DNA from 3 places in the Rhizobium sp. GCM10022189 genome. Region 1 is predicted to be linked to each of the others. Evidence: riboswitches for the same ligand, from Rfam matches in the RefSeq annotation. Region 1 holds a riboswitch; each other region holds the start of a gene.
What was found. A riboswitch is a leader RNA that binds a small molecule or an ion and turns the genes downstream of it on or off. The one in region 1 is predicted to bind cobalamin.
Positions count from the first base shown of each region.

Region 1 (9,780 bases):
CCGCAGGCGTCGAAATCCGTATCCGGAACGTCGGTACGAGCAGGAACCGAACCCTTGACGACATTGAAGGCGGACTGGAAGCTCTTCGACAGCGTTGCCGTGGCGAGCGCGACCTGCGCGGCCTTGCGGTCGTCGGGAACGTTGAACATGCCGAACATGTCGGAATTGTAGATCACGCTGCCGTCGGTACCGGGGAAGCGGTAGCACAGGAAGTCGGTGTTCGGGGTCTTCTTGGCGGCGACGAATTCGCCCTTCGCCCAGTCACCCATGACCTGCACGAGCGCATCGCCCTTGATGACCATGGCGGTCGCCAGGTTCCAGTCGCGGCCCGAGAAGTTTGGATCGACATACTGAATGATCTTGGCGAGGTTATCGAAGGACTTCTTCATCGTGTCGGACTTCAGCGACTCCTCGTCGAGATCGTTGAAGGCCTTCTTGTAGAATTCCGGACCGCCGGTCGACAGCACGATGGAATCGAACATCGTGGCTTCCTGCCAGTTCTGACCGCCGAGGGCGAGCGGGATGACGCCGGCTGCCTTCGCCTTGTCGAGCAGCGCGATCAGGTCGTCGAAGGTCTTCGGCTGCGTACCGCCGATCTTGTCCATGACGGACTTGTTGATCCACAGCCAGTTGACGGAGTGGACGTTGACCGGTGCTGCGACCCACTTGCCGTCATAGACGGAGAACTTCTGCAGCGCGGCCGGAACGGATTTGTCCCAGCCTTCCTTCTTCGCCGTCTCGGTCAGGTCGCCCATGACGCCGGCCTGGGCATAGTCGAGCACGGTGTAGCCGAGCATCTGCGAAGCGGTCGGATAGGTACCGGCCGCAACCATCGCCTTCAGCGCGGTCATGGCCGCATCGCCGCCGCCGCCGGCGACCGGAACGTCCTTCCAGGCATAGCCTTCCTTGGCAAGGTCGCCCTTCAGCACGTTGAGCGCCGCGGCTTCCCCGCCCGACGTCCACCAGTGCAGCATCTGGACTTCCTTGACGTCGGCCGCATGAGCGCTGCCGAAGCCCGCCATCATCACGACAGCAAGGGCTGCCGAGCTCAAAAACTTGCGCATGAATATCCTCCCGTTCGTGAATGGGCAGCGAGATCCGCCTCAGCCGCCCCGATGCTGTCCGCCGCAAGGGCGGTCAGGCACCAGACCGCGCCTCCCAGCGCGGTTGACAATTTAAAACGTTATAAACGCAGCCGCGTCAAGTCCTTCCTCGACTCCCGAGAAAAATATGATTAGTCAAATAATTATTGATTTTATTTGATTTTTTCGGAAGAGCTAAGAAATCGTAAAAATTTAAATCGTTTGCATTGATTGATTGCGCGCCGGTTTCATCGTGTTATTGTAGCCGCGATCCAGCACGGAATGTCCTCAGTGACCGAATCGTCCCAACTGCAACGCGGTGAAAATCCGGACGCCGCGCAAAGACGCGGCAAGCCGACTTTGCGCACGATCGCGACCTTGACCGGTCTTGCGGTGACGACGGTTTCGCGCGCCTTGAGCGATGCGCCGCAGATATCGGTCGAGACGCGCGAGCGCGTCCACCGCATTGCCCGCGAGATCGGCTACCTGCCCGACCGCGCCGCCCAGCGCCTCAAGACGGGCCGCACCAATGTCATCAGCATCCTTCTCGATCCGCACCAGGAAGTCGTCGGTTTCGGCACCGCCATCATGTACGGCATCGCCAAGGTGCTGAAAGAAACGTCCTACCACCTCGTCGTTGCCCCGAATTTCCTGTCGACGACCGATCTCGAAGCGGCGGAATATATCGTCCGCAACAATTTCGCCGACGGCCTGATCTTCACGCGCACGGAGCCCTTCGATGCGCGCGTGCGGATGCTGCAGGAGGTGGGCTTCCCTTTCGTTTCCCACGGGCGCACCGAATTTTCGACGCCGCACCCTTATGTCGATTACGACAATTACGCCTTCGCCTATGAAGCCACCCGGCGCCTGATCGCCAAGGGCAGGAAGAAGGTCACGGTCGTCATGCCCCCGAAACGCCTGACCTTCAGCCAGCACATCCTTCACGGCTTCATGACCGCCGTGCGCGAGGCAGGCGTCGCCTACGAAATATCGGAGGCCGTCACGCTCGATTCGCCGGCCAACGAGCTGAGGGATTTTTTCCGCGCGCGCGCCGCCGCCCCTGACGTTCCCGACGGTTTTGTCTGTCCGGGCGAGGTTTCCGCGCTGGCGCTCGTCAGCGCGATGGGCGATGCCGGCCGCGTCCTGGCCGAAGATTACGATATCGTCGCCAAGGAGACGTCCCATCTCCTGACGCACCTTCAGCCGAAGATCGACACGATCTACGAGGATCTGGTCGAGGCCGGCGAACATCTCGGCCGGATGCTTCTTCAGCGCATCGGCAATCCGGCAGCCGAAAACGACAGCCTGCTGCTGCCGCCGCAAATCAACTTTCCGCTCGCCTGAGCGTGCCTTCAAGTGTCCCGGAAGGCGAAGACGTCGACCGGCTCGCCGAGCCCGCGCAACGGGAAGGTGCCGAGATCGTCCATCTCTTCGTCGCAGCTCGCCATCTCGACGAAAGCGCGCGACAGCAGTACAGGCCGCTTGACCTCCTTCGTCAGGCTTTCGAGCCGCGAGGCGATGTTGACCGCCGGGCCGATAACGGTGAAGTCCAGCCGCCGGCGTGATCCGATATTGCCGTACATGACATCGCCGACATGCACGCCGACGCCGTAACGCAGCGGATCGCGGCCCGCGCGCCGCAGCCTCTTGTTCAGCCGCGCCATCGCCGCCTGGCCGCCGCGGATCGCGCTCAGAAGATCGTTGCAGGCCGTCGGCTTTGTCAGCGGAAAGATAGCCAGCAGTCCATCGCCCATGAATTTGAGGATTTCGCCGCCGTTGCGCTCGATCGGATCGGATATGGCATCGAAATAATCGTTGAGCAGTTGAATGACATCGTCGCGCGGCCAAAGATCGGAAATGCTCGTAAAGTCGCGCAGGTCGCAGATCATGATCGCCGCCCCCACCGTCATGCCGCTGCCGCGCGTCGTAACGCCGGAAAGAATCTGTTCGCTCGCGTGCGGCCCCACATAGGTCTGCAACATCGTGCGTGCCATGATGTTCTTCAGCCTGATTTCGCTGACGAGCGTCAGGGCCGGCAGCAGGTCGCGCAGGAAATCGATGTGATCGTCGTCAAAGCCGCCGGGCTTGTTGGTGGAGAAGGTGACGATGTGGCGCTTGTCGAACGTATGCTCGACAGGCCAGGCGATATATTCGGTAAACCCGCCGTCCCGCAGCTCCTGATAGAGCGGATAGGTATATTGCTCCCCGTCGCGTTCGAGGTTCATCCGCACCTCGCCCGCGCCGTTGTGGATCTCGTTAACCGGGCTGTTCAGGAACTGCGGCGTCTTTTCCACGCCATAGGCAAAAGTGTTGATCTTTGCCTCCTTCATCCCTTTCGTCCACAGGATGCGGGCACCGATCCATTGCGGGTGATTGGTACGAAAATGCAGGCTCGAGCGCGTCACCGGCACACCGGCCGCCAGGAGCCTCTCGCACATTTCCACCAGGATATTGTCGATGAAGCGCTCGCCGCGTGTCTCGTTGACCAGCCAGTCGAGGATCCGGCGCCGGCGGATCGGCCAGACGCCCTCGGCAGCTTCGCCGGACGCATCCGCCCTTTTGAAAGAAGACTTCATCGAAAACTCCCGCTACGCCACATCAAACCGAAAACAGAATCTCTGCTCGCGCTGAATGTGGGCGATAGCGGGCCGGATGATAAGGGGCTACGTACGGTTAATCCCTAGAAATCCCAGTCTTCGTCTTCGGTGGCGACAGCCTTGCCGATGACATAGGACGAGCCTGAGCCCGAGAAGAAGTCGTGGTTCTCGTCCGCATTGGGCGACAGCGCCGACAGGATCGCCGGATTGACCTTGCAGGCCTCGGCCGGAAACAGCGCCTCGTAACCAAGGTTCATCAGCGCCTTGTTGGCATTGTAGTGCAGGAACTTCTTGACGTCCTCGCTCAGCCCGACGCCGTCATAGAGCGCTTCCGTATATTTCGCCTCGTTGTCGTAGAGTTCGAGCAGCAGGTCGAAGGCAAAATCCTTGATCTCCTGCCGGCGCTCTTCGGAGAGTTTTTCCAGGCCGCGCTGGAACTTGTAGCCGATATAATAGCCGTGCACGGCCTCGTCGCGGATAATGAGCCGGATCATGTCCGCCGTATTGGTGAGCTTGGCGCGGCTCGACCAGTACATCGGCAGATAGAAGCCGGAATAGAAAAGGAAGCTTTCGAGGAAGACGCTCGCAACCTTCTTCCTGAGCGCATCGCCGGACGCATAATGCTCCATGATCAGCGCCGCCTTGCGCTGCAGGAACTCGTTCTCCTCCGACCAGCGATAGGCATCGTCGACATCGGGCGTCAGGCAGAGCGTCGAGAAGATCGAGGAATAGGAGCGCGCATGCACCGCCTCCATGAAGGAGATGTTGGAGAGCACCGCCTCCTCATGCGGGGTTGCCGCATCGGCCATCAGCTTGACCGCGCCGACGCCGTTCTGGATCGTGTCGAGCAGCGTCAACCCGGTGAAGACGCGGATCGTCAGCTGCTGCTCAGCCGCCGTCAGCGTCGCCCAGGAGGGAATGTCGTTCGACAGCGGCACTTTTTCCGGCAGCCAGAAATTGCCGGTGAGGCGGTTCCAGACTTCGAGATCCTTGTCGTCCTCGATACGGTTCCAGTTGATGGCGCGCACGCGGGAGGCGGGTTTGAAGGCCATGTTCATTAGTCTGTCTTTCCTCGACAAAATCTGTTGGAGTTCGTGGCCCCCTCACCCTGCCCTCTCCCCGCTGGGGGAGGGGGACGCCGTGCAAGCCGCTTGTTTCTTCTGCCCATCGGGAGAAGGTGCCGGCAGGCGAATGAGGGGGCCACGGGCTCGAAACTCTCGGCCCAGAGCCGGAAATCAAATCAAAGCGTACAAGACACGCAGCCCTGCACCTCGGTGCCGGACAGCGCCATCTGGCGAAGGCGGACGTAGTAGATCGTCTTGATGCCCTTCTTCCAGGCATAGATCTGGGCGCGGTTGATGTCGCGCGTCGTTGCCGTATCGCGGAAGAACAACGTCAGCGACAGGCCCTGGTCGACATGCTGGGTGGCCGCCGCGTAGGTATCGATGATCTTCTCCGGTCCGATCTCGTAGGCGTCCTCGTAATAGTCGAGATTGTCGTTGGTCATGAACGGCGCGGGATAATAGACGCGGCCGATCTTGCCTTCCTTGCGGATCTCGATCTTCGACACGATCGGGTGGATCGAGGAGGTCGAGTGGTTGATGTAGGAGATCGAGCCCGTCGGCGGCACGGCCTGCAGGTTCTGGTTATAGAGCCCGGAGGCCATGACGGCCTTCTTCAGCTCCAGCCAGTCTTCCCGCGTCGGAATATGAATGCCGGCGCCGTCAAACAGCGCCTGCACCTTCTCGGTCGCCGGCTTCCATTCCTGCTCGGTATATTTGTCGAAATAGTCGCCCGAGGCATATTTCGACTTCTCGAAGCCCTTGAAGCTTGAACCACGCTCGACCGCCAGGCGGTTGGAGGCGCGCAGCGCGTGATAGGTCACCGTGTAGAAATAGATATTGGTGAAATCGACGCCCTCTTCCGAACCGTAGTGGATGCGCTCGCGGGCGAGATATCCGTGCAGGTTCATCTGTCCCAGGCCGATGGCGTGGCTGTCGTCATTGCCCTTTTCGATCGACGGAACCGAGGAAATATGGCTCATGTCGGAAACGGCCGTCAGCGCCCGGATCGAGGTCTCGATCGTCTTGCCGAAATCGGATGAATCCATCGCCATGGCAATGTTGAGCGAGCCGAGATTGCAGGAAATATCCTTGCCGAGATGCTTGTAGGACAGGTCGTCGTTAAACGTGCTCGCCTCGCTCACCTGCAGGATTTCCGAGCAGAGATTGCTCATGGTGATGCGGCCGTCGATCGGGTTTGCCCGGTTCACCGTGTCTTCGAACATGATGTAGGGATAGCCGCTCTCGAACTGGATCTCGGCGATCACCTGGAAGAATTCGCGCGCCTTGATCTTCTTCTTGGTGATACGGGCATCCGCCACCATCTCGCGATACTTCTCCGTCACCGAGATTTCGGTGAAGGGCACGCCATAGACCCGCTCCACGTCATAGGGCGAGAAGAGGTACATATCCTCGTTGTTCCTGGCGAGCTCGAAGGTGATGTCGGGCACAACGACGCCGAGCGACAGCGTCTTGATGCGGATCTTCTCGTCGGCATTCTCACGCTTGGTATCGAGGAAGCGCATGATATCGGGGTGATGCGCGTTGAGATAGACGGCGCCCGCCCCCTGCCGCGCACCGAGCTGGTTGGCATAGGAGAAACTGTCTTCCAGCAGCTTCATGACGGGAATAATGCCGGAGGACTGGTTCTCGATCTGCTTGATCGGCGCACCAGCCTCGCGGATGTTCGTCAAGGACAGCGCCACGCCGCCGCCGCGCTTGGAAAGCTGCAGTGCGGAATTGATGGAGCGGCCGATCGATTCCATATTGTCTTCGACGCGCAGCAGGAAGCACGAGACGAGCTCGCCGCGCTGTTTCTTGCCGGCATTGAGGAAGGTCGGCGTTGCCGGCTGGAAACGGCCGCTGATGATCTCTTCGACCAGATCGCGGGCGAGCTGCTCGTTGCCCCCGGCCAGCGTCAGCGCCACCATGCAGATACGGTCTTCATAACGCTCCAGGTAGCGCTTGCCGTCGAAAGTCTTCAGCGTATAGCTGGTGTAATATTTGAAGGCGCCAAGGAAGGTCGGAAAACGGAACTTCTTGGCATAGGCCTGGTCGAACAGGTCACGCACGAAATTGAAGGAATACTGGTCGAGCACGTCCTGCTCGTAATAGCCTTCGGTTACGAGATAATCGAGCTTCTCCCGAAGATTGTGGAAGAACACCGTGTTCTGGTTCACATGCTGCAGGAAATACTGCTTGGCCGCCATGCGGTCCTTGTCGAGCTGGATCTTTCCCTCATCGTCATAGAGGTTCAGCATCGCGTTCAGCGCGTGGTAGTCCAGCGCTTCGGCCGCCTTCAGCGGCTTTGCGCCCGCATCCCGCGTCAGGCTTGTTCCCGTGTCCAAAATCGTCCCATCCCGTTTTTGACATTGGCGACATCCTCGGCAGTTCCCAGAAGCTCGAACCGGTAGAGATACGGCACCCGGCACTTCTGCGAGATCACGTCGCCGGCAAGCCCGTAGGTCTCGCCGAAATTGCTGTTGCCCGCAGCAATCACGCCGCGGATGTTGGAGCGGTTTTCCGCGTCGTTGAGGAAGCGGATCACCTGCTTGGGCACGGCTCCCTTCACGATTCCCGGGGCCCCGTCGCCGCAATAGGTGGGCGAGATCAGCACATAGGGTTCGTGAACGTGGATGTCTTCAGCGCCGAGGGGAATGCGCGCCGCGCGCAGTCCCAGCTTCTCGACGAAACGATGGGTATTCTCGGACCGGCTGGAAAAATAGACGATCAGGCCCATCGCTCCTCTCCGCTCAGGAGAGCGCGCTGATCATGTCGGGACGGAAACCCGCCCAGTGGCTGTCGCCGGCAACGACGACCGGGACCTGCATGTAGCCCATGCCGCGCACGCGATCGAGCGCGTCGGCATCCTCGGAAATATCGATGATCTGATAGTCGACGCCCAGACGGTCGAGGGCGCGGTAGGTAGCGGTGCACTGTACGCAGGCAGGCTTGCTGTAAACGGTAACGCTCATCATGTTCCTCGTGATGTCAATGGATTCCGGACGCAATACTGGGATCGGGCGCCTTGCGGCGTCCGAGGCAACGCTTGATATGGATCTGGCAAATGGGCGTATTACACGCCGAACACTCTTCCCCGCAGGATCTGCGCAGGCGGCGGTTTTGATGCTCTCGACATGACTTCAACCCCGAAGTGTTCATGCGGACGTTCGGGGGCAGCGCAACGGATGCGGATTTCTCCGCCTGACATCTACGCGACCTTCCGGACACCCCGCCCGTGGACATCTCGTTCAAGGCAGGTCTCCTGGCTCGCGGGTCGAAGCACCCTGCCCCCAGCCTTCCCAAAGCTTCATGCCTCAGTGACCTGAAATCGGACAGTTGCTCGCCGCTTACAGTTGCGGGGGCAGCTCCGGCCTTGTCGCGCCGTCATGGCGAAACGCACCGTATTCCCGTCTTAGCCCTCGACCCTCACGAATCGAAGGAACCTTGAACACTAGATATAGTACGCGAATCCCGGTTTGCGTCAACGGATGGTTTGCGCATCGCGTTACGGCATGTTTGAAATCGCTGCATTCCTGTGAAAAACGTGGTTAATGGATGCTTAAATAAAGCAGGCTGCGGAGGAGGGCTTGCGGGTGGAAGCCGGCAGATCGCCGGCTTCCGGGAATCAGTTGGACGCTCAGGAGTGGGTCGATGCTGCCGCCCCACGCAGCAGCCTTGCGGCAGCGACCATGTTGACGAGCGCCGGGCGAACCTCTTCCCACTTGCGCGTCTTCAATCCGCAATCCGGATTGATCCAGAGCTGCCCGTCCGTCAGACGCCGGCGCGCCAGCGTCAGGAGTTCGGTCATCTCCTCGACTTCGGGAACGCGGGGCGAATGGATGTCGTAGACGCCAGGGCCGATCTCGTTCGGATATTTGTAGCTGCGGAAGGCCTCCAGCAGTTCCATCTTCGACCGTGAGGTCTCGATCGAGATCACGTCGGCATCCATCGCCGCAATCGCATCGATGATCTGGTTGAACTCCGAATAGCACATATGCGTGTGGATCTGCGTTTCGTCCGATACGCCGGATGAGCACAGGCGAAAACTTTCGACAGCCCAGTCGAGATAGGTCTTCCAATCGGCCTTGCGCAGCGGCAGGCCTTCGCGAAGGGCGGCCTCGTCGATCTGGATCATCGCCGCGCCGGCCCGTTCGAGATCGAGCACCTCGTCACGGATCGCGAGCGCGATCTGCCGACTGACATCGGCACGCGAGAGATCGTCGCGCACGAAGGACCAGTTGAGGATCGTCACCGGCCCGGTCAGCATGCCCTTGACCGGCTTTTGCGTCAGCGATTGCGCATAACGCCACCATTCCACCGTCATCGGTGCGGGGCGGAAGACGTCGCCGAAGATGATGGGCGGGCGGACATAGCGCGAGCCGTAGCTCTGCACCCAGGCATGCTGTGTGAAGGCGAAACCGGAAAGCTGCTCGCCGAAATACTGCACCATGTCGTTACGCTCGAATTCGCCGTGGACGAGCACGTCGAGGCCGATCTCTTCCTGCCAGCGGATCGCCGCTTCGGTCTCCTTTTTCAGGAAGGCATTGTACTCTGTCTCGCTGATCGTGCCCCTGGTGAAGGCCGAGCGGGATTTTCGCACGTCCGACGTCTGCGGGAAGGAGCCGATCGTCGTCGTCGGAAAGAGCGGCAGCCGAAGTTTACGCTCCTGCAGGCCTGTCCGCTCGGCAAAGGCACTGCCGCGTGTCTTCATCGCCGCATCGATCGCGCCGACGCGCTGCCTGACTTTCTGGTCATGCACGCGCGCGGATCGAGCCCGCGAGGCGACGGCCTGCGAGGCGGCCGCAATCGCTCCGGAAGCCTTGCCGGCATTGCCGAGCGCTGCAATTTCGTCCAGTTTCTGGGTCGCGAAGGCGAGCCACGATCTCAGCTCACCATCAAGCCCGGTCTCCAGTTCCAGATCGATCGGCACATGCAGCAGCGAGCAGGAGGGCGCGATCTGCAGCCGGTCGGCACCGAAATGCCGGACCAGCGGTTCAATCTTCTGCAGGATCGCAGCGAGGTCCGCCCTCCAGATGT
Region 1 covers NZ_JBHSOR010000004.1:73,564-83,343, reverse strand. The annotation lists gene ACFPWW_RS04830 (ABC transporter substrate-binding protein) at 1-1,064, opposite strand, end outside; gene ACFPWW_RS04825 (LacI family transcriptional regulator) at 1,374-2,426, shown strand; gene ACFPWW_RS04820 (adenylate/guanylate cyclase domain-containing protein) at 2,435-3,658, opposite strand; gene nrdF (class 1b ribonucleoside-diphosphate reductase subunit beta) at 3,763-4,737, opposite strand; gene nrdE (class 1b ribonucleoside-diphosphate reductase subunit alpha) at 4,920-7,088, opposite strand; gene nrdI (class Ib ribonucleoside-diphosphate reductase assembly flavoprotein NrdI) at 7,067-7,480, opposite strand; gene nrdH (glutaredoxin-like protein NrdH) at 7,494-7,715, opposite strand; cobalamin riboswitch at 7,978-8,205, opposite strand; gene metE (5-methyltetrahydropteroyltriglutamate--homocysteine S-methyltransferase) at 8,381-9,780, opposite strand, start outside.

Region 2 (9,780 bases), on a different contig from region 1:
CTCAACGGCCTGGAACTCGCCGGCAAGAAGATCGACGAGGTCAAGATCGTCGCTTCGGGCGCCGGCGCGGCCGCGCTCGCCTGTCTCAACCTCCTGGTGACGCTCGGCGCCAGGCGCGAAAACATCTGGGTCCACGATCTCGAAGGCCTCGTCTATGAAGGCCGCGTCGAGCTGATGGACGAATGGAAGGCCGTCTACGCCCAGAAGAGCGACACGCGCACGCTCGCCGAAAATATCGGCGGCGCCGACGTTTTCCTCGGCCTGTCGGCCGCAGGCGTTCTAAAGCCGGAACTGCTGGCCCAGATGGCCGAAAAACCGCTCATCATGGCGCTCGCCAACCCGACGCCGGAAGTCATGCCGGATCTCGCCCGCGCCGCCCGCCCGGATGCGATGATCTGCACCGGCCGCTCCGACTTCCCGAACCAGGTCAATAACGTCCTCTGCTTCCCCTATATTTTCAGGGGTGCGCTGGATTGCGGCGCCGAGACGATCAACGAGGAAATGAAGATGGCCGCCGTGCGCGCCATCGCAGCCCTTGCCCGCGAGGAGCCGTCCGACGTTGCCGCCCGCGCCTATTCCGGCGAAACGCCCGTTTTCGGCCCCGATTACCTCATCCCCTCGCCCTTCGATCCGCGCCTGATCCTGCGCATCGCGCCTGAAGTCGCCAAGGCTGCGGCCGAAAGCGGCGTCGCGCGCCGCCCGATCGCCGATTTCGATGCCTATCTCGACCAGCTGAACCGCTTCGTCTTCCGCTCCGGCTTCGTCATGAAGCCGATCTTCACGGCCGCCAAGACGGCCGAGCGCAAGCGCGTCATCTTCTCCGAAGGGGAAGACGAGCGCGTGCTGCGCGCCGCCCAGGTGCTGCTCGAAGAAGGCATTGCCGAGCCGATCATCATCGGCCGCCCGCAGGTCATCGAGACGCGCCTGAAGCGCTACGGGTTGCGCATCCGCCCGCTCGCCGATTTCGAGGTCATCAACCCCGAGGACGATCCGCGCTTCCGCGAATATGTCGATCTCTACCTGCAGCTCGTCGGCCGTCGCGGCGTGATCCCGGAAGCAGCGCGCACCATCGTGCGCACCAACACCACCGTCATCGGCGCGCTGGCGCTGAAGCGCGGCGAAGCCGATGCGCTGATCTGCGGCCTCGAAGGCCGTTACGAGAAGCACCTGCGCGACGTGCGCCAGATCATCGGCAAGCGCCCGAACGTGCGCGATTTCTCCGCCCTCAGCCTGATGATCTCGCAGCGCGGCGCCACCTTCTTTACCGATACCTACGTGACCTTCAACCCGACGGCGGAAGAGATCGCCGAGGCGACGGTTCTGGCAGCGGAGGAAATCAAGCGTTTCGGCATCACCCCGCGCGCCGCCCTCGTCTCGCATTCGAACTTCGGCTCGCGCGAATCCGAAAGCGCCACCAAGATGCGCAATGCGCTGCAGCTCGTGCGCGAGGCAGCACCCGATCTCGAGGTCGACGGCGAAATGCACGGCGAAAGCGCGATCTCCGAGGAGCTGCGCCGCCGCGTCATGCCGCACACGACGCTCAATGACGAAGCCAACCTCCTGGTCTTCCCGAACCTCGATGCCGCCAACATCACGCTCGGCGTCGTCAAGTCGATGACCGACGGCCTGCATGTCGGCCCGATCCTGCTCGGCACGGCCATGCCCGCCCACATCCTGGCACCGTCAGTCACCTCGCGCGGCGTCGTCAACATGGCGGCGCTGGCCGTCGTCGAGGCCTCGCAGCCGGCCTAAACATGTCAAGCCTGTCGGGGACGCCCTATCGAGCGGCGTCCCCGATCCGACAGTTCGTCGGCGCGCTCGTTGCCGGCAATACCGGAATGGCCCTTGCACCAGGCAATGCCGATCGCCGGATTCTGCAACAGCCTGAGATCGACGGCCCTCCAGAGGTCCGCATCCGCTATCGCCCGGTTCCGGGCCTTGCCGCCGGGATTGCTCTTCTTCCAGCCGTTGTTCCGCCAGATCGCCCGCCAATGGTTGCAGCCTTCGACGGCGTAGACGGAATCGGACCAGATCAGCGCCGGCAGGCCCGCCGCCGCGCCGCCGATCCAGGCCGCCGCCTCAAGCACGGCGGTCAGTTCCATCCTGTTATTGGCGGAATTCTCCGCGCCGCCGAAGCCGGCGGCGATTTCGGCGCCGTCGCGGTAGGCGACGAAGGCCCATCCTCCCTGCCCGGAACCGGGCTCGAAACAGCCGTCCACGAAAACGTGAAGGCCCTGTCTGCCCTGCGGCATTGCCGATGCGGCTGCGCGGGAGAGCATGTCGCGTGGGATATCTGTCATATCAACTGTTTAGCTGTCACGGATGCCCCCGCGCGATTGCGGGAGCGGCGGAAACGGAGCATCGGGTCTTCTGGATAAGATCGCAAAAATGCGCTAGGAATTCATCCGAGCTTATTAAGGGAAATACGTTAAGACAAAGCGCGGCGGATTGAAGCCGCAATTCGCCGATGGATGCTTTTTCTCACTCCGGAACGACGTCGTGAAGCGCCGAAACCTGTATCTCGTCTTCTTTCTGGCATTCGCGGTTCCCGCAGAGGCGCAGACCAATGCGATCTGCGAGGATCTGCGCGGGCGTCTTGCCGACCTGCCGCAGGTGATCGGCAATGCCAACGGCACCGAGATGCGCCAATATGCGGGCGCGCTGGCCGAACAGAATCTGGAATTGCGCAAGGTGCGCGGCGATCTGCGCCGCTACGGCTGCACGTCCGGCAGCATGGTCGTCGTCGGCGGCGAGAATGCCGGCTTCTGCGAGGAGCTGGAACAGGCGCAGGCAAAGATGGTGGACAACATCCGCTACCTGCAGGACCGCCGCGACGCGTTGCGCCAGTCCGCTGTCGATCCGGCCCGCGAAGGCCTGCTGGCCGCGCTTGAAGACAATGGCTGCAACGGCGAGAGTTTCAGCGAACCCGCACAGGGCGATCTCTATGCGCCGGCCCCCTCGATCGAGGAACAGGCCATGCGCGGCGATACGTTCATTCCCCTCGGCGGCGGTGAGCGCTACGGCCTGCCGCGCGCCGAAATGCTCTCGCCCGTCAGCACCATCTGCGTGCGCACCTGCGACGGCGGCTTCTTCCCGATCAGCAACAACGCCACCTCGGTCGATTTCGGCCGCGATGCCGCGACCTGCGCCAAGATGTGCCCCGGCGTGGAGACGGAACTCTACTATCGCGATATTTCCAGCACCGAAGCCGCAAACATGATCTCGACGGCGACGGGCGCGCCCTATGGCGCGATGAAGAACGCCTTCGCCTACAAGACCCGCCCGCCCGGCGAAAAATCCGCCTGCTCCTGCAACCTGACGGCCTATTACGAGGAAATGCGCCGGAGCCAGACGGTCTCCGCGCCGGCGCCCGAGCCGCAGGGCTCGATCACCACGATCCGCACTGAGGCCCCGAAGGCCGCGAATACGCCGCCGCAGGCGCAGGTGCCGGATCGCCCCTACGATCCGGCAACCAAGGTTCGCCAGGTCGGCCCGCAATTCCTTGCCGGCGATCAGGGCAAGATCGATCTTGCCAATCCGGCCGTGTCAGGCCCGCAGCCGCAGCAGCAGCCGTAAAAGACGGCGCGGCCTTAGCCTGCCGCCTGCCCCCAGCCGTCATGGAAGACCAGCTCTTCCAGCGCCAGGCGCTGCCGCCAGCCCTTGACCGCCAGTTCCGGCTCTTCATAGAGCCGATCGACGAAACCGGCGCAGAGCCAGGCCACGACCTCGATATGATCGGGTATGCCGAGAATCTGCTTCAGGTCGCCCTCGCGAAAGATGCTGACCCAGCCGATGCCGACGCCTTCGGCTCGTGCCGCAAGCCACAGGTTCTGGATGGCGCAGACGGTGGAATAGCTGTCCATGCGCGGATTGTGCGTGCGCCCCAGCACGACGCTGCCGCTGCGGGTGGGATCGCAGGTGACGCAGATGCCGAGCGGCGCCTCGACGATTCCTTCGAGCTTCAGCGCGCGATAGGCCTGCCGCCGTTCGGCCGCAAACATCAGGGCGGCCTCTTCATTGGCCTTGACGAAAGCGTCGCGCACCCGCGCCCTCACCTCGGCGCTTTTGACCAGAACGAAATTCCACGGCTGCATGAAGCCGACCGAAGGCGCGTGATGGGCGGCCGTCAGAAGCCGCCTGATCAGGTCGTCCGGCAAGGGATCGGGCAGGAACTCGCCGCGCACGTCGCGCCGCGTCATGATTGCGTGATAGACGGCCTCGCGTTCGGCCGCAGAAAAACCGGATGCCGGGCAAACGGCATCGTCAATGGGTCGCATCGTCAAATCCCCAACAACGCAACCGCCCGCCGTCCGCGCGGGTTAGGTCTATCTTGCCAGGCCGGTCTTCTGACTCGGCGTCATCCGCCCGGCCGCTGCCTTCCCGGCCCTGCGGCCAGTGGCGTCATGAAGCGGCGGGCGTCGGCCTTACAGCGTTGGGCACGTTCCGGTCTTGCACCGGATTCCCGATTCTCCCGCCTGTGACGGCGGGCACCTGACAATCGGATCTATGGCGCGGAAACGGCACGACGGCAAGCCGCTGCGACATTGATTTCGTGGACAGGCCGAAAATGCTGGCCTAGAAGGAAGCCAGAATCCGACCGGTGCCGAAGGCGCCGAATCCCATCCCGTTGCATTCCGGTTGCCCGTGTCCCGTCTAACGCCGATGATCCTTGCGGTCGCCCTGTTCATGGAACAGATGGATTCGACCGTGATTGCCACCAGCCTGCCGGCCATTGCCGCCGATATCGGCACCTCGCCGATCGCGCTCAAGCTTGCAGTAACGAGCTACCTCGTGGCGCTGGCGATCTTCATTCCGATCAGCGGCTGGATGTCGGATCGCTTCGGCGCCCGCAACGTCTTCCGGCTGGCGATCTTCGTCTTCATGGTCGGCTCGGTCGCCTGCGCCTTTTCCAATTCCATCGCCGCCTTCGTGATCTCCCGCCTCATCCAGGGCGCCGGCGGCTCGATGATGACGCCGGTCGGCCGGTTGCTGCTGGTGCGCGGCACGCCACGTCACCAGCTGGTGAATGCCATGGCCTGGCTGACCATACCGGCGCTCATCGGCCCGATCATGGGGCCGCCGATCGGCGGCTTCCTGACCACCTATCTGAGCTGGCACTGGATCTTCTGGATCAACGTGCCGATCGGCATTATCGGCATTGCTCTCGTCACCCGCTTCCTGCCGGCGGTCGAGCCGCGCAGCCCCAAGCCGATGGATTTTCCGGGCTTCTTCCTTTCAGGGATAGGTTTTGCCGGTTTCGTCTTCGGCATTTCCGTCATCAGCCTGCCGGCCGTTCCCATCGTCTACGGTTATGTCACCGTCGCCGTCGGCATCCTCTCCGGCATCCTCTATTTCGTGCACGCGAAACGCACGCCGCATCCGCTGCTCGATCCGAAAATGTTCCGTTATCCGATGTTCCGGGCGGCGATTCTCGGCGCTTCGAATTTCCGCATGGGGCTTGGCGCGCTGCCCTTCCTCCTGCCGCTGATGCTGCAGCTCGGTTTCGGGCTGACGCCGCTGCAGTCCGGCTCGATCACCTTCGTCAGCGCGCTCGGCTCCATGGGCTCGAAATTCGCGGCATCGCGCACCTACAATGCCTTCGGCTTCCGCAACGTCATCGCGCTGACGACCTTCCTGGCGGCGATCTTCCTGGGCATCAACGGCTTCTTCACCGCCGAAACGCCTGTCTACGTCATCATGGGCTGTCTTCTCGTCGGCGGCCTGCTGCGCTCCATGGCCTTCTCGGGCGTCAACGCCATGGCCTTCGGCGATGTGGACGAGGCGGACAGCAGCCAGGCAACCGCCATCAATGCCGTGGCGCAGCGCATCTCCATGGCCATGGGCGTTGCCGTGGCCGGCACGATCCTGGAAGTCTCCGCAAGCTTCCATGGCGGCAGGCTCACGGTCGGCGATTTCCACATCGCCTTCTTCATCGTGGCGACGATCTCGGCGCTTGCCTGCATCACCTTCCTGCGCCTGCCCGCCAATGCCGGCGAGGAACTGACGACGCGGCGCCGCAAGAACCGGCATCCGGAAGAGGCAATGGCGGAAAGCCGCTGAAAACTTCACCGACCCGTCATTTTTCCTCACAGATTCCGCGTGACAATTCCAATTCGCATGTCTACATAGGCGGCATGTCGATTTCGTCCGTTTACGCATCGCGATTTTATTCGTACCGCTGCTTCCAGCGGATGCGGGTCTGTGCGTAACCGAAACTAACGCGACGACAACCCGAACAGCCGCTAGTCTACCTGGCGGCTTTTTTGTTCCGCACGGTATGACCAAACAGGAGAGCATACCGTGACCGATACCATTGATGATCTGCGCATCGTCGAGATCACCCCGCTGACCAAGCCTGCCGACATCCTCTCGGAAATCCCGCGCGACCGCGCCGTCACCGAGACCGTGACCGGCACGCGCGATACGATCCACAATATCCTGACGGGCAAGGACGACCGCCAGCTCGTCATCATCGGCCCCTGCTCGATCCACGATCCGGCAGCCGCCCGCGAATACGCCTCCCGCCTCGTCGAGCAGCGACGACGCCTCTCCGGCGATCTCGAAATCGTCATGCGCGTCTATTTCGAAAAGCCCCGCACCACCGTCGGCTGGAAGGGCCTGATGAACGACCCGCATCTTGACGGCAGCTACCGCATCGAGGAAGGCCTGCGCCTCGCGCGCCGCCTGCTGCTCGACATCAACGCCATGGGCCTGCCGGCCGGCTGCGAATTCCTCGATACGATCACGCCGCAATACATTGCCGATCTCGTCAGCTACGGCGCCATCGGCGCGCGCACGACCGAAAGCCAGATCCACCGCCAGCTCGCCTCGGGTCTCTCCTGCCCGATCGGCTTCAAGAACGGCACGGACGGCGGCGCGCGCATCGCGCTCGACGCGATCGTCGCGGCCTCCCAGCCCCACCATTTCCCGGCCGTCACCAAGGACGGACAGGCCGCGATTGCGTCTACCCGCGGCAACGAGGACTGCCACATCATCCTGCGCGGCGGCAAGCGGCCGAACTACGAGGCTGCCGACGTCCAGGCCGTCATCGCCGAGGCGATCAAGCTCGGCGTCGATCCGCGCATCCTCATTGACGCCAGCCACGCCAACAGCAACAAGGACCCGATGAACCAGCCGAAGGTCGTCCGCGACGTCGCCGGCCAGATCGTCGCCGGCAACCACCATATCAAGGGCATGATGATCGAGAGCAACCTCGTCGCCGGCCGCCAGGACCTCGTCCCCGGCAAGCCGCTGGTCTACGGCCAGTCGATCACCGACGGCTGCATCGGCTGGGATATGTCGGTGGATGTGCTTGAGGATTTGGCGAAGGCTGTCCGCGAGCGGCGGAAGGCTGCTGTTGCGGCCTGAGTGGCACTATCCAAGCGCGGCGGGAGATATCCCGCCGCCCTCAATCAAAACGTGGGCGATTCTGTCAGCGAAAATTGAATCGCCGTCTCACGATGTCGAAAAAAAGCAGTACCGACCCGGAGGCAAGGGATCCGCTCCACATACACACCGCCCACACTACAGAGTAGTCCAGCGGGCCAAAAAGGCTGACACCAGTTTCACACTTTGCGTTTTGGCATGTCGAGGGGACAAATGCGGCGGCATAGGTGACAATCGCTGCCGACAAGAAAAAGCCGGCAGCTCTAAAAAACGATTTCGTATCAGAGAATTCCGCGTTCCGCAAAACCGCTACCTTAAGCTTTAACACGAGGTAGAAGGCTGCCCACAGGCAGGGGATCATCGTCAGGAAAACGGCGATGAACATGGACGCTGGTGTTCTCGAGAAGTTGGCGACAAAAATGTTCCCATAGAAATAGGGAAGCACAAGATTGGTCGAGAAGGCGACAGACCAGTGTTTGCCCCAGCCGCTGTAAATCATCCACAGGCCGAAGAGAGCAAAAAAAACTGGCACAGGTGGGAAAAGCCAGTTCGACATTAAAAAATCCCTCAACCTAGCGCCCATCGTGTCGCGTCGATGTGCTTGTTACGTCAAGTTGCAATGAAACGCTAGTGCCCACCACCCCATCATCAAGTAGTGGTGCGCACCCCTCAAGACTTCGCCGGAAAATAACGCACGTAGGCGAATTCCTCGCCATCTGGCGACCAGTTCGGCACATTGATCGTGCCCTGCCCGCCAAACAGCTCGAACAGCTCCGTCAGGTTGCCGCCGTCCATGTCCATCATGCGCAGGCGCACGTTGAGATCGCGCGGATGGTCGAAAACGTCGGGGTCGTAGGAGAGGATCAGTACCTTGTCGTTGTCGGGCGACGGATGCGCAAACCAGTTGCCGTAATTGTCCGATGTCACCTGCTCAAGACCCGTGCCGTCCGGGTGGATGCGCCAGATCTGCATCAGCCCGGTGCGGCTGGAATTGAAATAGATCCACTGCCCGTCCGCCGACCAGTCCGGCCCGTCGTTGCGGCCCTCGCCATGCGTCAGCCGCTTCTCCTCGCCGCCATCGACCGAGATCGTGTAGATATCGAAGAGGTCGTTGCGGATGCCGCAATAGGCAAGCTCGCGCCCGTCGGGCGACCAGCCGTGCCAGTAGGACGGCAGGTTCTTGGTGATCAGCCGCGGCTTGCCGCCCTCGATCGGCAGGATATAGATCGCCGACTTGCCGAACTCGGTCTTGTCGGAAATGACGATCTGCTCGCCATCCGGCGAAATGCCGTGGTCGTTGTTGCAATGGACGGCAAAGCCGGTATCGACCCGCTCGACCAGATCGCTGCCGTCGAGCCGCAGGCGATAGAGCAGCCCGTCGCCGTTGATCAGCAGATAGGCCCCGTCGCGCGAGAAATTCGGCGCCTCCACCAGCGCTTCCGTCTGCCAGACGACACGGCTTTCGCCCCGCCGCACATTGTAGATTTCAACTGAGCTGCGCATTCATCCCTCCCAGGTTTTTGAAGCGTCTCAGCGATCCCGGAACCGGTTGGTGATCGGGTAGCGCCGGTCGCGGCCGAAATTCTTCTTGGTGATCTTCACGCCCGGCGCCGACTGGCGGCGCTTGTATTCCGCGAGATAGAGCAGATGTTCGACGCGGTGTACCGTCTCGACATCATGGCCGCGCGCCACGATTTCCTCGACCGCCATTTCCCGCTCGACCAGGCATTCGAGAATGTCGTCCAGCACCGGATAGGGCGGCAGCGAATCCTGGTCCTTCTGGTCCGGGCGAAGTTCGGCCGACGGCGCCTTGTCGATGATGTTCTGCGGAATGACCATGCCGGAAGGGCCGAGCGCATCCGGCGGCACGTTTTCGTTGCGCCAGCGGGCGAGCGCATAGACCTGCATCTTGTAGAGGTCCTTGATCGGGTTGAAGCCGCCGTTCATGTCGCCGTAGAGCGTGGCGTAGCCGACCGACATTTCCGACTTGTTGCCGGTCGTCACCACCATGGAGCCGAACTTGTTGGAGATCGCCATCAGGATGACGCCGCGTGCGCGGCTCTGCAGGTTTTCCTCGGTGATGCCGCTGTTCGTGCCCTCGAAAAGGTTCGACAAGGCCGAGGAAAAGCCCGTCACCGGCGCCTCGATCGGCACGATGTCGTAGCGGCAGCCAAGCGCTTTGGCGCAATCGGCCGCGTCCTTCAGCGAATCCTCGGACGTATAGTGATAGGGCAGCATGACCGTGCGCACCCGCTCTTCGCCGAGCGCGTCGACGGCGATCGCCGCGCAGATCGCCGAATCGATGCCGCCGGAAAGGCCGAGCACGACATTCCTGAACCCGTTCTTGTTCACATAGTCGCGGAAGCCGAGCAGGCAGGCGCGGTAATCGGCCTC
Region 2 covers NZ_JBHSOR010000002.1:6,817-16,596, reverse strand. The annotation lists gene ACFPWW_RS00305 (NADP-dependent malic enzyme) at 1-1,752, shown strand, start outside; gene ACFPWW_RS00300 (ribonuclease H family protein) at 1,758-2,300, opposite strand; gene ACFPWW_RS00295 (DUF2865 domain-containing protein) at 2,500-3,576, shown strand; gene bluB (5,6-dimethylbenzimidazole synthase) at 3,591-4,277, opposite strand; cobalamin riboswitch at 4,319-4,510, opposite strand; gene ACFPWW_RS00285 (MFS transporter) at 4,663-6,060, shown strand; gene ACFPWW_RS00280 (3-deoxy-7-phosphoheptulonate synthase) at 6,301-7,368, shown strand; gene ACFPWW_RS00275 (hypothetical protein) at 7,433-7,942, opposite strand; gene ACFPWW_RS00270 (TolB family protein) at 8,056-8,889, opposite strand; gene ACFPWW_RS00265 (NAD+ synthase) at 8,917-9,780, opposite strand, start outside.
Region 2: linked by a shared signal. The riboswitch ahead of bluB (5,6-dimethylbenzimidazole synthase) and the one ahead of nrdH (glutaredoxin-like protein NrdH) in region 1 are both predicted to bind cobalamin.

Region 3 (9,780 bases), on a different contig from region 1:
TTTGTCGGTTTGCGAAAGCGCCGCGAGTTTTTCCGCGACGGTATCGCGATCGGGGAAGGGCACCGTGCCAGTCATAGCGAATCGTCCAGTCCTTGTTGTCGGGACGGTTTATAGACTGGCCTTGACCTTCTCGGCTACATCGGCCGGAACCCAGCGGCTCCAGAGTTCCTCGTAATTCTCCAGGAAATAGAGGGCTGCGTCCTCGTCGTCCTCGCCGTTTTCATCCTTCCAGGCCAGGACCTGGCTGATCGTTTCGTTGTCCCAGCTGCGGATCTTCAGGTAGTTCATGACCGGGCCGGCACGGTCGGCAAAAGCCCTGGTCGTCAGCGTGAAGGCCTGCGACACCGGATAGGCGTTCACCTTGGGATCGGCGCAATGCGGCACCGAGGTGCAGGCGTCCCATTCGGCCTGATCGTGCGGCACGCCGAAGCCGAGCTGCTTCATGTCGTATTTGCCGAGAACCGATGTCGGCGACCAGTAATAGCCCAGCCAGCCGACCTTGTTGTCGAAGGCGCGGGCAATGGAATCGTCGAAATCGTCGGGGCTGCGGCTGTTCACCAGCGTAAAACCCAGCTTGTCGGCGCCGAGCGCCCGGAAGAGGTTGCTGGTCGAGATCTGGCAGGCCCATTCTCCCGGGCAATTGTAGACCGCGGCATGCGAGGGATCGTCGGTATCGGGAAAGAGTTCGGGATGTTTGAGCGCATCCTGCACGGAACGGATATCCGGGTTGGCGTCGGCGATGAATTTCGGGATGTACCAGCCCTCGACCGCGCCGTCGGCCAGAATTTCGGCGCCCTTGACCAGCCGGCCGGCGCTGATGGCGGCATCGAGCTGCGGCTTGACGGCCTTCACCCAGAATTCCGAGGCGATATCGGGCGTGCCGCTGTCGTTCATGGAGGCGAAGGTGGGCAGCGTATCGCCGTCGACGATGGTGACGGAGCAGCCGTAGCCCTTTTCCAGGATGAATTTGTCGAAGCTCGCGGCAATGGCGGCGGAGCCCCAGCGCATCTCGGCAATCGAGACCTTGCCGCATCCGGCGGCCTGCGCCTCCGACATTCCGGCATACAGGCAGACGGCAAGAATGAACGACGTGAAAAATGTCTTCATTATACTTCCCCGGAATTTTCATGTGATCGAACGCGCATGCACCGGGCAATCAGCCGACAAATCTCTCCGCCGCTTCAGGGTGCCAACCGCCCGGCCGCAACTGGCTCTGCCGGGCTTTCCTGTCTGCGGCGCCGTTCGTCTCGCTTTCCGGCGGCTCGTCGCTGGCCATTTCTATCGATGGCTGATTATGAGCAAACCTATTGATTTGCGAGAAGAAATCAACTCTCTTTTCCGTGTAGGTCACGAACTAAATTATTGAATCCGAAGAATTTATACAGGCGCTCGGACGGAGGCGGCCGCATGTGCCGCCGGGCGAAATTCCCCCTGCGCGGCGCCGGCCGAAAGCGGTTCCGGCAGCAGAAAATTCGAAAAAGTTCAAAAAAGGTCGAAATTCGCCTCCCGGCGGGCGTTCACTAACCATCCGGTAAGAATGTGCCGTTATCTGTTGATGCGCGGCGGGGGACAACCGCTGCTTTTCCGGATCAGGTATTGCGTCCCGGAAAAAGCGAGCTTCATTGCGTATTGGTGAAGGCGCCAGCGTTTTTCGGCAAACCGCGTAGGGCCATGGCCCGATCGCGGTTTTCGCATTTCAGGCCCTCTGTTGACCTGGGATCGGCCCGCATTGTAGGCCTGCCGGAAATGCTTCACGGACAGGGGCCAATGACCAGAGCCATCATGCTGCAGGGAACCGGCTCGGATGTCGGCAAGACGGTGCTGGTGGCGGGGCTTTGCCGGCTGGCGGCCAATCGCGGCCTGAAGGTCAGGCCCTTCAAGCCGCAGAACATGTCGAACAACGCGGCCGTTTCCGACGACGGCGGGGAGATCGGCCGGGCGCAATGGCTGCAGTCGCTCGCGGCCCGCACGCCGTCTTCCGTGCACATGAACCCGGTGCTGCTCAAGCCGCAATCCGAAAACGGCAGCCAGATCATCGTGCAGGGCAAGGTGTTCGGGCAGGCGAGGGCGCGCGACTACCAGCGGCTGAAGCCGCAGCTCGTCGCTTCCGTGCTGGAAAGCTACGGCAAGGTCTGCGAAGGGGCCGAGCTCGTCATCGTCGAGGGGGCGGGTTCGCCGGCCGAAATCAATCTGCGGGCCGGCGATATCGCCAATATGGGCTTTGCGACGCGCGCAAACGTGCCCGTCGTGCTTGTCGGCGATATCGACCGCGGCGGCGTGATCGCCTCGCTCGTCGGCACCCATGCGATCCTTCCGGAAGAGGATCGCCGGATGATTTCGGGCTATATCATCAACAAGTTCCGCGGCGATGTCAGCCTGTTCGACGACGGGATCGCCTCGATCGGGCAATTCACCGGCTGGCCCTGTTTTGGCGTCGTGCCCTGGCTGACGGCGGCCGGCAGGCTGCCGGCGGAGGATTCCGTCGTGCTGGAGCGGCTGGCGAGGGGACGCGCCGGAGCGCTGAAGATTGCCGTGCCGGTGCTGCCGCGCATTGCCAATTTCGACGATCTCGACCCGCTGCGCGCCGAGCCCGATCTCGAACTCGTCTTCGTGCGGCCGGGCGAGCGGCTGCCTGCCGATGCGGGGCTCGTCATCCTGCCGGGCTCGAAATCGACCATTGCCGATCTGGCCGATCTGAGGGCGCAGGGATGGGACCGCGAGATCGGCGCCCATGTCCGGCGCGGCGGAAGGGTGATCGGCATCTGCGGCGGCTACCAGATGCTGGGCCGGCGGGTGCGCGATCCGCTCGGCATCGAGGGAGCGGCAAGCGAGATCGAGGGACTTGGGCTGCTCGATGTCGAAACGGACATGGCGCCGGAAAAGACGGTGCGCAACAGCCGCGCGCATTCGGCCGAATATGACGTGCCGCTGTCGGGCTATCAGATCCATCTCGGCGTAACGTCCGGGGCCGATTGCGAGCGGCCGGCGGCCATCGTCGACGACGAGCCGGATGGCGCGGTTTCGGCGGACGGGCGCATCATGGGCACCTATCTGCACGGACTGTTCGGCTCCGATGCCTACCGGGCGCGGCTGCTCGCAAGCTTCGGGCTTGCGGGCGAGCGGACCAATTATCGCGAAAGCGTCGACCGGGCGCTGGACGAGGTTGCCGCCGAGCTGGAGCGTCATCTCGACGCCGGTTTTCTTTCGGATCTCGTTGGCAGCTAGATCTCGCCCGAGACCTCGCGGCGGCGGCGGTCGAGCTCTTCGCTGTAGCGGCGCAGCGTATGGCTTTCGCTGAGCTGGCCGATCACCTTGCGCTCGATGAGGTTGTTGACGACGGCGAGCGCTTCGCTTTCCGTCTTGTCGAAGATCGCGGCGGCCTGTTTGGCGTTCATCTGCGGCTGCAGGAAATCGTTCCTGTAGCGGATGAAATCGGCAAGCTTCTGGCCCTCGTCCTGCGTGCTCGTCGGATTGGCGTAAACCTCCGGAACCAGCACGAGGCCGGCATATTTGTCGTGGTCGTCGACGAGGATGACGCGCTGCGTCGAGCCGATCGGGAAGGCCTGCCTGAACTCGTCGAGGGTGAGGCTGTTTTTCGCTTTCTTCACGTCCGAGCGCATCAGCCTGTCGACGGTGAGGTTGCGGATCCAGCCGACGTCGTGGGCGCTGCGGATGCTTTCGCCGCGCAGATGGAAGCGCCACGTGGCGAAGGAATAGCCGAAGGTGGTGCGCACCACGAGCGAGGAGGTGATGACGGCGGCGAGCACCAGGGCGGTGATCGGAAAGTCGCCGGTGATTTCCAGCGCCAGGAAGGTCATGGTCAGCGGCCCGCCGATGACGGCAACGGCAAGCGAACTCATGCCGACCACGGCATAGATGACGGGCGTCAGCGTCGCATCGGCGAAATAGGGGGCGCAATAGGCGAAGAGCTTGCCGAGCAGCGCGCCCATGAAGAGCGAGGCGAAGAACAGGCCGCCCCTGAAGCCGGAGCCGATGGAGACGGCGGAGGCCACCGATTTCAGCAGGAAGAGGCCGATGAGGGCCGGGATGGTCACCTCATGGGCAAGGTTGAGGTGCAGCGCCCCGTGGCCGGCGGCAAGCACCTGCGGCGAGACCAGCGCCAGCAGGCCGACGATGATGCCGCCGAGCGCCGGGCGGAAGGGCAGCGCGATGGAACTCTTGCGCGCCAGTTCCTCGACGAAGGAGACGCCCTGCATGATGAGAATGCCGATGCCGGCGCAGAAGGCGCCAAGCGCGATGGCCGGCACGTAATCGGCCGGCTGGACGGCGCCGAAGCTGCCGACGTCGATGACGAAATCGCTGCCGGCCAGCAGCCGCGCGACCAGCGTGGCGACGAGGGCCGCGACGACGACGGGTGTCAGCGAGACGATCGTGTAGGTGCCGACGATCAGCTCGAAGGCGTAGAAGGCACCCGTCAGCGGCGCGTTGAAGGCGGCGGCGATGGCGCCGGCCGCGCCGCAGCCGACGAGAACGCGCAGATCGGCGCGGCGCAGCTGCAGCTTCAGGCCGAACTTCGAGGCGATGCCGGCGGCAAGCTGCGTGTAGCCGGCCTCCAGCCCCACGGACGCGCCGAAGCCGTTGGACACGAGATTCTGGACGGCGACGAGGATGCTGTCGGTCAGCGACAGGCGGCCGCCATGCAGCGCGTTGGCCTCGATCGGATCGACCATCGGCTTCTTGCGCCATCTGGCGAGGATGAAGATCAGCAGGCCGAGGAGGGCGCCGCCGGCAATCGGGGCGGTCATCAGCAGGAACTTGCTGTCGATCTGCGAGGCGCTGAGCCTTGCCGTCCCGTCAATGCCGAAGATCAGCCTGTGCATCTGTTCCGAGACATAGCTCATGGCCGTGACCGCAAGCCCCGAGGCGATGCCGACGAGCGCGCCGGCAAAGACCATGCCCATTTCGCTGTGGCGCACGAGCGCCCGCAGGCGTCCCAAATCGAAAATGGTGGTGAGGGGCCGGAAACGGCGGATATCCATTCGGGAGAGCATCATGGGGAAACTAGGCGGCATGAGTGGGGGTCAAGGGCGGAGCCGGCATCCGCATGAGCGGCAATTGCGGCAAAATACCGGCTGGGCGGTAAAGTTTTTATGACGTAAGTTTTTGAATAAACTCGATAATCTTGGTAGTGTAAGTCGAGATGAACGGCTTTGGCACATCGGCCGGCAATTGACACGGGGATTGCGCGCGCCTAACCATGAAACCACATAATGGATGGTTCCGGATCGGCTTGCGCCTTCCGGATGAAAAGGGAATGTGACGGGGCGGACCCAAGCCGGGCGCCTTCATCACAGCCGACCCCGCGACTGTAGAGCAGTCAGGGTCTTCCGTCCGGCATGTGCGCCGCTGCGCCGACGGCCTCGCATTCCGCGGGCGGGCAAGGCGGAGCAGGTGCCGGAAAAGCCACTGGAAATGCATCGTGATCAGCCGGGGCAGGACGCCTCTATTTCTACGAATCGTCCGCCTTTTCACGACAGGCAGCCGGGAAGGCGAGGCGGATCCGCTGGCACGATCAGGGGCGACCTGCAGAGGTCGCCCCGGTCGGGGCCGATAGCTGCGAGCCAGGAGACCTGCCATCCGTGCCGGGCATAATGCCCAATCTGGGTATCTTGCCCGCTGCCAGCACGGAGGTTGTCTTGGCTGAAGAATGCGATTCGGCGCTGCCTCGTGTGGTGAGATGTGGGGGTGGTGTTTCGACGCCCGTCGGTAATGGGGTTCTGGCGCCTGACGGTGGTAGGCCCCTGGCGCGCGCTTTCCTCTCCTCCCTCATTCCTGTGCTTGTCACAGGAATCCAGCCACGGCGCGTCTGCGCCGTGAATGAATCTATGCCATCGTTGAACGAGTCTCTCGTGCCCAAGGACTTGGGCACGCTGGATTCCTGTGACAAGCACAGGAATGAGGGGAGGAGAGAGGGGCACGCCCTCTCTCCCAGGGCAGCATTATCATGACCGCCACCTTCATCCTCGGCGGCGCCCGTTCCGGCAAATCCCGCTTCGCCGAAAATCTCGTCACCGCAAGCGGCCTCGAGCGCCATTACGTCGCCACCGGCCGCGCCTGGGACGACGAGATGCAGGCGCGCATCGACCAGCACAGGGCCGATCGCGGCCCCGCCTGGACCACGCATGAGGAGCCGCTCGATCTTGCCGAGCGGCTTGCCGCCATCGACGGCGAGGGCCGGGCGGTCCTCGTCGATTGCCTGACGCTGTGGCTGACCAACCTGATGATGGAGGGGGGCGATATCGCCGCCCGGTCGGCCGCGCTTGCCGCCTTCCTGCCGCGGGCAAAGGCGCGGCTCGTCATCGTTTCCAATGAAGTCGGCCTCGGCATCGTGCCGGAGAACCGCATGGCGCGCGAGTTTCGCGACCATGCCGGACGGCTGCACCAGATGATCGCGGCGCAAGCCGACGACGTTTATTTCATCGCGGCCGGACTGCCGCTGAAAATGAAGGGTTAGACCATGCAGCAGAAAATTCCCGCAACCGTCATCACCGGCTTTCTCGGCGCCGGCAAGACGACCATGATCCGCAACCTGCTCACCAATGCCGGCGGCAGGAAGATCGCGCTCATCATCAACGAGTTCGGCGATCTCGGCGTCGACGGCGACGTGCTGAAGGGCTGCGGGGCGGAGAATTGCACCGAGGACGACATTATCGAGCTGACCAACGGCTGCATCTGCTGCACGGTGGCCGACGATTTCATCCCGACCATGACGAAGCTTCTGGAGCGCGACCAGCGCCCGGACCATATCGTCATCGAAACCTCGGGCCTTGCCCTGCCGCAGCCGCTCGTCGCCGCCTTCAACTGGCCTGACATCCGCAGCGAAGTGACCGTCGACGGCGTCATCACCGTGGTCGATAGCGCGGCGGTTGCCGCCGGGCGTTTTGCCGACGACCACGATGCCGTCGACGCGCGCCGCGCGGCGGACGAATCGCTCGATCACGAAAGCCCGATCGAGGAACTGTTCGAGGACCAGCTGACCTGCGCCGACCTGATCGTGCTCAACAAGACCGATCTGATCGATGCCGACGGGCTTGGCCGCGTGAAGAGCGAAGTCGCCTCGCGCATCGCCCGCAAGCCCGTGATGATCGAGGCCAGGAACGGCGAGGTGCCGGCCGGCGTGCTGCTCGGCCTCGGCATCGGCACGGAAGACGATATCGGCAACCGCAAGTCCCATCACGAGCTGGAGCATGAGGACGGCGCGCCGCACGACCATGACGAATTTGACAGTTTCGTCGTCGAGCTCGGTGCCGTCCCGGATGCGGCCGGCTTCGTCGAGAAGCTGAAGGGCATCATCGCCGAACATGACGTGCTGCGCCTGAAGGGCTTCGTCGATGTTTCCGGCAAGCCGATGCGCCTGCAGCTGCAGGCCGTGGGGGCGCGCGTCGACCAGTATTTCGACCGCGCCTGGGCGCCGGGTGAAACGCGCAATACACGCCTCGTCGTCATCGGCCTGCACGAGATGGACCAGGACGCGGTGCGCAAGGCGATCGAAGCGCTCGTCTGAGGATATTGAATGCATCTGCTTCTCGCCCAGCAGGGAACGATCAGCGACGGGGACGAGGCGATCGACCTCGGCCAGTCGCCGGGCGATATCCTGTTCCTGTCGGCCGCCGATACCGAGCTTGCGGCGGTTGCCGCGGCGCATGCCGGCGGGGCGGGCTATTCCCTGAGGCTTGCGAGCCTGATGAGCCTGAAACATCCGATGTCGGTCGATACCTATGTGGAACGCACGGCGCGGCATGCGAAGCTCATCATCGTGCGGGCGCTCGGCGGGGCGAGCTATTTTCACTATGCGCTGGAGGCGCTGCATGCGGCCGCCGCACGCAGCGGGGCGCTGATTGCGGTGCTGCCGGGCGACAGCAGGCCGGATGCGGGGCTGACGCCGTTTTCGAACGTGGCGCTGGAGGATCTGAACGCGCTCTGGGCCTATCTGATCGAGGGCGGGGATGCCAATGCGCGGGGCTTTCTCGCCTATGCGGCGGCGATGCTTTCGGGCGAGGAGAAGCCGGCGCCGGCCGCGCCGCTGATGAAGGCGGGGATCTGGTGGCCGGGGCGGGGGCTGGTTGGGGTTGAGGAGTGGAAGGAGTTTACCGGTTCGGTCTTCGCCCCAGCGGGGAGAAGATGCCCGACAGGGCAGATGAGGGGGGCGAGCGACGCAAGGAGTGAGCAACAGGAACACGATGCAGACGTTTGTGGGGTGGCCCCCTCATCCGACCCTTCGGGCCACCGACCGGGGTCGAGCCGCGGGTCTCGACCCGTCCTTCGGACCCCCGACGGGGAGAAGGGACGGTCGTTGCCCATCGTCGCCATCGCCTTCTACCGCGCCCTCGTGCAGAGCGGCGAAACCCGCCCCGTCGAAGCCCTGATCGAAGCCCTGCAGGCGCAGGGCCTGCGGCCGCTGCCGGTCTTTGCCTACAGCCTCAAGGACCCCATCTCCAAAGGTATCCTCGAATCTATCTTCGCCGAGCTCAAACCCGACGTCGTCATCAACACGACAGGCTTTGCCGTCTCTGCACCCGGCGCCGATCGCGAGCCGACGGTGCTGGAGGCCAATGACGCCGTCGTGCTGCAGGCGATCTTTTCCGCCTCGTCGCGGGAGGCCTGGGCCGGTTCCTCGCAGGGGCTGTCGGCCCGCGATCTCGGCATGAATGTGGCGCTGCCGGAGGTGGATGGCCGCGTGCTGTCGCGCGCCGTCTCCTTCAAGGCCGCCGCCCGCTACGATGCTGATGTCGAGGCCAATATCGTGTCCAGCGAGCCGGATGGCGGGCGCATGGCCTATGTCGCGGCCCTTGCCGCCAGCTGGGCGCGGCTGCGGCAGCGGCCAGTTTCGGAGCGGCGGATTGCGCTTGTCATGGCGAACTATCCGAACCGGGACGGACGGCTCGGCAACGGCGTCGGGCTCGATACGCCGGCCGGGACGATCGAGGTGATGCGGGCGATGGCGCAGGCGGGTTATCCGCTTGCCGATATTCCCGCCGATGGCGACGCGCTGATGCGGCACCTGATGGCGGGGCCGACCAATTCCGGCTTCGACGGCAAGGTGGTGCGCGAGACGCTTTCCTTGAGTCGATACAAGGGCTTCTTTGGCTCTCTTCCCAATCAGATTCAGGATGAGGTGACGGCGCGCTGGGGGGATCCGGAGGCCGATCCCTATCTGCGTGACGGTGCTTTCGCTCTGCCATTCGCGCGTTTCGGCGGGCTGCTTGTCGGCATCCAGCCGGCGCGCGGCTACAATATCGATCCCAAGGAAAGTTATCATTCGCCGGATCTCGTGCCGCCACACGGCTATTTCGCCTTCTATGCCTTCCTGCGCGAAGAGTTCGGCGCCGATGCGATCATTCACATGGGCAAGCACGGCAATCTGGAATGGCTGCCGGGCAAGGCGCTGGCGTTGTCGGAAACCTGCTACCCGGAAGCGATCCTCGGGCCGCTGCCGCATCTTTATCCCTTCATCGTCAACGATCCCGGCGAGGGCACGCAGGCCAAGCGCCGCACGGCCGCCGTCATCATCGATCACCTGACGCCGCCGCTGACGCGGGCCGAGAGCTACGGGCCGCTGAAGGATCTGGAGGCGCTGGTGGATGAATATTACGAGGCTTCGGGTGGCGATCCCAGGCGTATCCGGCTCCTGTCGCGGCAGATCCTCGAGCTTGTTGCCGATATCGGGCTCGACCGGGATGCGGGGATAACCAAGGGCGAGAGCGAAGGCGAGGCGCTGAAGAAGCTCGATGCCTATCTCTGCGATCTCAAGGAGATGCA
Region 3 covers NZ_JBHSOR010000012.1:38,171-47,950, forward strand. The annotation lists gene ACFPWW_RS09525 (hypothetical protein) at 1-75, opposite strand, end outside; gene ACFPWW_RS09530 (glycine betaine ABC transporter substrate-binding protein) at 109-1,107, opposite strand; gene ACFPWW_RS09535 (hypothetical protein) at 1,082-1,366, shown strand; gene ACFPWW_RS09540 (cobyric acid synthase) at 1,768-3,225, shown strand; gene ACFPWW_RS09545 (chloride channel protein) at 3,222-5,012, opposite strand; cobalamin riboswitch at 5,220-5,614, shown strand; gene cobU (bifunctional adenosylcobinamide kinase/adenosylcobinamide-phosphate guanylyltransferase) at 5,966-6,475, shown strand; gene cobW (cobalamin biosynthesis protein CobW) at 6,479-7,525, shown strand; partial or broken gene ACFPWW_RS09560 (cobaltochelatase subunit CobN) at 7,535-9,780, shown strand, end outside.
Region 3: linked by a shared signal. The riboswitch ahead of cobU (bifunctional adenosylcobinamide kinase/adenosylcobinamide-phosphate guanylyltransferase) and the one ahead of nrdH (glutaredoxin-like protein NrdH) in region 1 are both predicted to bind cobalamin.